DNA from 2 places in the Priestia sp. SIMBA_032 genome. Region 2 is predicted to be linked to the other one. Evidence: a T-box and tRNA genes for the amino acid it is inferred to sense, from the RefSeq annotation. Region 2 holds a T-box; the other holds one or more tRNA genes.
The links. A T-box is a leader RNA that pairs with one kind of tRNA and senses whether it is charged. The one in region 2 lies ahead of ileS (isoleucine--tRNA ligase), so its partner is inferred to be a tRNA-Ile.

Region 1: it has a tRNA-Ile gene. The T-box ahead of ileS (isoleucine--tRNA ligase) is inferred to sense a tRNA for this amino acid. The anticodon was not compared.

Annotation. Positions count from the first base shown of each region.
Region 1 covers NZ_JAWRXD010000002.1:373,664-377,080, reverse strand. Annotated here, with positions in the region: gene SB717_RS07875 (MFS transporter) at 1-291, opposite strand, end outside; gene sodA (superoxide dismutase SodA) at 421-1,029, opposite strand; tRNA gene SB717_RS07865 (tRNA-Ser) at 1,227-1,319, opposite strand; tRNA gene SB717_RS07860 (tRNA-Ile) at 1,331-1,407, opposite strand; tRNA gene SB717_RS07855 (tRNA-Asn) at 1,411-1,485, opposite strand; tRNA gene SB717_RS07850 (tRNA-Met) at 1,526-1,599, opposite strand; tRNA gene SB717_RS07845 (tRNA-Asn) at 1,601-1,675, opposite strand; gene SB717_RS07840 (DUF456 domain-containing protein) at 1,738-2,223, opposite strand; gene SB717_RS07835 (DUF1189 domain-containing protein) at 2,566-3,357, shown strand.
Region 2 covers NZ_JAWRXD010000004.1:110,347-113,763, forward strand. Annotated here, with positions in the region: gene ileS (isoleucine--tRNA ligase) at 1-1,791, opposite strand, end outside; T-box leader at 1,844-2,086, opposite strand; gene SB717_RS14745 (FAD-binding oxidoreductase) at 2,322-3,417, opposite strand, start outside.

The DNA.
Region 1 (3,417 bases), on a different contig from region 2:
TACAGCGATATAAAAAACAGCTAAAAAAGATACTCCTAACCTTAAAACCACAACTCGGTCAATTCGTTTGGCCCATTTACCTGCTAAAATAAACGTAAGCGGCTGAAGCACCACTACCGCTAAATTATAAATAGCGAGATCCGAAAATTCGCCTGATTGTTTCCACAGATAAATGTTAACAAACGAATTGGAAATTGAAATAGCCAAGGCATAAAGACCGCCTATAATTAAAAGCAAAAGTAAATCTTTACTAACTTCTACATCTCCAACTACTTTTTTTAATAAAGGCATATCAAAAAACTCCTTTTCTCTTCTACACCTAGTGTGTGAAAAAGAAAAGGAGATATGTAAAAGAATTGGAAAACAAAAAAGCCAGTAAAGGTAATAATTACTTTACTGGCTCTTAAATACGTCTTCAACTTATTTTGCAGCGTCGTAACGCTTAGCAACTTCGTCCCATTTTACAACATTAAAGAATGCTGAAATGTAATCTGGACGGCGGTTTTGATAATTTAAGTAGTAAGCGTGCTCCCAAACGTCTAGACCAAGAATTGGCGTTTTGCCTTCCATTAATGGGCTATCTTGGTTTGGTGTGCTTGTTACTTCTAATTCGCCGTTGTTTACAACTAACCAAGCCCAGCCAGAACCGAAGCGAGTTTTAGCTGCATTTGCAAATTCTTCTTTGAATTGATCAAAGCTACCGAATTTGTTAGCGATAGCGTCTGCTAATTCACCAGTTGGAGCACCGCCGCCGTTAGGGCAAAGGATTGTCCAAAATAATGAGTGGTTGGCATGACCGCCACCGTTATTACGTACTGCTGTACGGATATCTTCAGGAACAGCATCTAAGTTTGAAATTAACTCTTCAATACTTTTGCTTTCTAAATCCGCTTTGCCTTCAACAGCAGCGTTTAGGTTTGTAACATATGTGTTGTGATGTTTTGTGTGGTGAATATTCATTGTTTCTTTGTCGATATGTGGTTCCAGTGCATCGTATGCATAAGGTAGTTCTGGTAATTTGTAAGCCATGAATAATTCCTCCTTCAAAATATGTAAGCATTTTGGCGCAAAAGCACCATATACGTCTAGATTAGCAAATTTACCCTACTGTTTCAAATAAAAAGTACCTAATCCATGATTTATATTTACCTAATTCCCATTCGCTATTCTTTTAAACATAAAAAAAGCTTCTTTTTCTCAAAAGAAGCTTTGAATAGACAATAGTATGGCGGAGGAAGAGGGATTCGAACCCCCGCGGGCTTTAACACCCCTGTCGGTTTTCAAGACCGATCCCTTCAGCCGGACTTGGGTATTCCTCCAACCCTATAAATGGTGGACCCTGCAGGACTCGAACCTGCGACCGGACGGTTATGAGCCGTCTGCTCTAACCAGCTGAGCTAAGGGTCCACATGGCTCCACAGGTAGGACTCGAACCTACGACCGATCGGTTAACAGCCGATAGCTCTACCACTGAGCTACTGTGGAACAATATGAATTATGTATGTCACAAATGTAAAGTGGAAAATAGCGGCGGAGGGGATCGAACCCCCGACCTCACGGGTATGAACCGTACGCTCTAGCCAGCTGAGCTACACCGCCATGGCTCCACAGGTAGGACTCGAACCTACGACCGATCGGTTAACAGCCGATAGCTCTACCACTGAGCTACTGTGGAACAATATAACATTTACTAGCGACATTAAAAATTTAACATGTTTCTAGTCTAAAGTCAATACATTATTTTAAAACAGCATATAAAAAATAGGCAATCATCAGCAGTTGAATAAATCCTTTAGAGATAGCGCCACTAAAAAAGCCAATAACCGAACCTACTCCAATTTTTACTGCGTTGCTAATTGTGGTCCGATGAACAATCAGTTCTCCTACAATCGCTCCAATAAACGGCCCTAAAATAATTCCAAATCCCGGAATAACAAACGGACCCACAAGCAGCCCAACTGTACTTCCCCAAACGCCTGCTTTAGTGCCTCCGAATTTTTTCACACCAATAATATTAGCTATATAGTCTGCTAAAAAAAGTGCGACAACTAACAATCCTTGTATCAACCAAAATAACCAGCTATAGGAGCTAAAATCATAAAATAAACCGTATATAACAAATCCTAGAGCTACAAATAGCACGCTTGGGATGATGGGATAAACCAACCCAACAAACGATACAACAAAGCTAATGATAATTAATGCCCAACATAAAATAGCCATGCCCGCACCTATCCTTTTTATTATTACTATTTATCATACAATAACCACTCCTATAAAGAAAGAGCTTGCACCACGAGACCTTCCTTTATTTTACTTTAAAATACGTCTTCAGATAACGATTTTCGAGTGTACCACTGCAATATTAACAGAACGGTCCTCAAGCTGCCGGTAATATCTCCAAAAACAATGCCAGCAAAATCTGTACATATAAAGATATGCTTTTGACAAAGCGCTCCATCGCATTCTTGTAATTGGTAACGGTTTCTAAAATCTATTGTAAACCTTAAATTTTCGCTATAAAATAGGTTATAATCAGAATTTTCGATAATAGGAGGCTTTACAATGAGCATGCTGAAAAAGATGGCATGGAGTTTTACTTCCTTCCAAAAAATAAGGTCGCTTCGCTTTGAGCATACGAATAAAACAATTGGCTTTGTACTGTTTTTAACATTCATTTCTTTGCTGCCTACATTTTTCTTTATGGCTTTGACGATTGTAAACGGCTATCATATAGCTACTACAGATCTCCCGAAATCTGTTTCTTCTTTTGCTATTTCAAATTCACAGCTTACGTCAAGTCAACCTTTCACAAAAAAAGTAAACGGTACCGCTTTTATCTTAAACCCCTCACAGTCTATTGAACGGTTTCATTCCCCTGCTCATGCAATTGGTTTTTTAAAAGATGGAATATATATCACGACTAATTCACAAACACAAACGTATTCATATGAGTTGCTAAACTGGCATCATAAAGATAAAAATGAACTGTTAAACTTGCTGCACGAACAAAAATTTTCTTTATACATACTTGTCCCTATCGCTATGCTTTTACTTTACGTATTAACAGCTGGACTAAACTTCCTTTCTATTACCTGCCTTGCTTATCTTGGAAAGCTGATCGGACTCATTACCAAAAAGCAGATTCCTTTCAAGCAGCTATGGGCACTGAGCGCTTATAGTACGGTAACCTTCACAATGATTTATACGCTTTTTGAAGCTTTTTCTTTGTCTCTAGCAACGCACAGCTCTCTTTACTGGATAGGAACGTTCTTCATTTACTTATTGCTCGTCACAAGGGTTCCTGTAAGAAAAAAGGTAAAACCTAATAAAGAGGCTGGGACAAACGTATTTTAGTTGAAGGAAAATCCAAACGAGGACTCTAGATTCTTGATAGAGAATTCAACTCGTTCGGAT
Region 2 (3,417 bases):
ATTTCCTTTACTTTTAGACATCTTTTGACCGTTTTCATCTAACACGTGCCCAAGAGATAAAACGCGCTTATAAGGTGCTTTTCCTGTAAAGAGCGTTGAAACTGCCATCAAGCTGTAAAACCAGCCGCGCGTTTGATCAATTCCTTCTGCGATAACGTCTGCCGGGAACTGCTTTTGAAACAGCTCGCTGTTTTCAAACGGATAGTGATACTGCGCAAACGGCATCGAGCCGCTGTCAAACCAAACGTCAATCACTTCCGGCGTTCGCTTCATTTTTCCGCTGCAGACCGGACACGTTAGCTGCACGTCATCTACATACGGCTTATGCAGTTCAATGCTGTCATCCACAGAATAAGACGCATGATTCTGAAGCTCTTTGATGCTTTTCGGCGCTACTTGATGCTGACACCCCTCGCATTCCCATACGTTCAGCGGCGTTCCCCAGTAGCGTTTTCTGCTGATGTTCCAATCCACCATATTTTCTAAAAAGTTGCCAAAGCGACCGTGCTTGATATGATCCGGGTACCACGTCACGCTTTCATTGTTTTTCAAAAACTGTTCCTTCAACGCCGTCGTTTGGATAAACCAGCTTTCATTTGCGTAATAAAGAAGCGGCGAGTCGCATCGCCAGCAAAACGGATAGCTGTGCTCATGCTTTTCTTTATGATACAGCACGCCTTCATTTGCTAAGTAGCGCACGATATCAACGTCGCAGTCTTTTACAAAACGTCCTTTAAACGGCGGCACGTCAGCCGTATACTGTCCTTTTTCATCCACTACGTTCACAAATGAAAAGCCGTTTTCTTTTACGACTCTGTAATCATCTTCGCCGTATGCAGGTGCTAAATGAACAATGCCCGTTCCGCTTTGGTCCGTTACGTAATCAGCCGTTACGACTTCATGCCCTTTTTCCACTTTCACAAAATTAAACGGCGGCTCATACGACATCCCTTTTAACTCATTTCCTTTATGCTGAGATAAAACGGTATACTCTCCTTTTAACACTTTGTCTGCGAGCGCTTCTGCCACTATATACACGCTGCCGCCTTGCTCGGCGCGCACGTAGTTCATCTCTTTATGCACCGCAAGCGCCACGTTTGACGGAAGCGTCCAAGGCGTTGTCGTCCAGCCTAAAAAATACTCGTTATCGCGGTTTTTCACTTTAAATTTCACCGTTACCGTTAAATCTTTTACATCTTTATACCCTTGCGCCACTTCATGCGAACTCAGCGACGTTTGACAGCTCGGGCAGTAAGGTGATACGCGGTGACCTTTATAAAGAAGTCCTTTATCATGAATCGTGCCAAGCACGTTCCATACACTTTCAATGTATGAATTCTCCAACGTGATGTAAGGGTCTTCCATATCAACCCAATAGCCAAGCTGCTCCGTGAACGTGCGCCACTGCTTTTCATATACAAACACACTTTCCTTACATTTGGTGATAAAAGCTTCTACGCCGTATTTTTCAATATCATGCTTCCCCGATATCCCGAGCTGCTTTTCAACACCGAGCTCTACCGGCAGTCCGTGCGTATCCCAGCCCGCTTTTCGAATCACTTGATGCCCTGTCATCGTCTTATAACGAGCCACCACGTCTTTAATCGTCCGACCTAGCGCGTGCCCAACGTGAGGCAAACCGTTTGCTGTAGGAGGCCCTTCATAAAATACAAACGAAGGATGCCCTTCTCGATTTTGAACCGACTGCTGAAACACATTTCCCTTTTGCCACTGCTGCTGGATACGCTGCTCGCGCTCTTGCGAAGACTCCCTTACATTCACTTCTTTCATGTGATACCACTCCTTTTAAAGTTAAAAGCACACAAAGAAACCCGTCCCTATGACTAGGGACGGGTTTTAACCGCGGTACCACCCTGGCTTCTATTGATCCGTTCATCAATAGCACTCAGCAACGTACAATCATACGCGTTCTTTTTAACGGTAGACTACCGTTCAAACTTACTTATAGGTTCAGTTTGACTTCTCAGAGAGGATATTCCGCTGCCGCTTGAACACTGGCTTTCAGCTATCACCAGCTCTCTGTGGAACAAACTTGCAGCGTACTGATTCTCTTCAACGAATTTGTGTGCTTTTATTAGTAGCTATTGTATGCGTTTTGGAAGGGAATGTCAATGTTTATGAAATTTATGTATGTTTCTCCTTATAATATAGTCGTCCAATGATAAAATAACCGCTTACTACTGTTTGCTACAATATTTTCTGCCTTTTTCACGTTCTCAGGAAAAGAAAAGGAAATATACACAAAAACCCACCTCATTTAAGATGGGTATTGTTTGGCCCTCCGGCTTGAAAGATGATTTTTAAAACCAGTTAATAAACGGCGGGATGCTTTGAGGGAAATGAAATAGATTGCATGGATCATATGCTCGTTTCACTTCTCGAAGCTTTTTAAAATTCTCTCCATAATACGCTGTTGGCCAATCTCTGATGAACCGGTCCGGCCAGTTCACATAATCTCCAGTTGTATATCTCGATAAAGCATTTCTTAATTCTTCAATCCATCTAATGTTTGATCGCTCTTCTGAAGGATGGCTCCATGTAACAAGGTACTCCTGTGCGATAATAGCATCTCTATAATAGAAGGCCGTTTCATTAGAGGCAACTTCCTCCACTGCTCCCCCCAGAGACTGGTGCCAAATACTAGATTTTTCATTTGGAGCATTTTCTAAAAAATGCTTCATTGTTAAAATAGCATCTTTTGGAAAAGGTTTATTAAGAAAAGAACCTGACCTTTTTCGAGGGGCGGGTTGGTTTCCACTCGGATCGTCAAAAAATTGTACAGCTTCAATATATGAAACTTCCTTTATTACTACTTTTTTAGGACAACCAACATCTATTAAAGGCTGCAGAAGTTCCTTCAACTTGAATGATGAGCCAACGAATTCACCTTGAGCGATAATCTGATTTGCTTCCTTGGATTTTAACTCAATCTCCGAAGTTAAGCGCTTATCGGTATTCGTGGCCCAGTGCTGCCATGCATCAAAAGCAGCTTCAAAATCTTCCCATTCCCATGTAATTGAAAAAATTGACACCTTTGAGATAGGCCGTACCTTGAATGTAAGAGACGTAACGATACCAAAGTTTCCGCCCCCACCGCCACAACAAGCCCAAAAGAGATCACTGTTGTGATTTTTATTTGCCTTAATGAGTTCAACTTCTCTCTGTTCATTTACGATCGCCATTTCAACTTCAAGCAAATTATCACAGGTAAGCCCAAACAACCTTGATAACATCCCAATTCCTCCGCCAAGCACAAGGCCTACAAGACCAACACTGCTTTCCGTTCCTGCAGGGATAGTCGTTCCTTTTTTCCATAATTCATTATATACTTTCCCTAGATTAGCTCCTGCTTCTATTTTCGCTGTCATGTCTTTAGAGTTGAACGTGATTCTATCC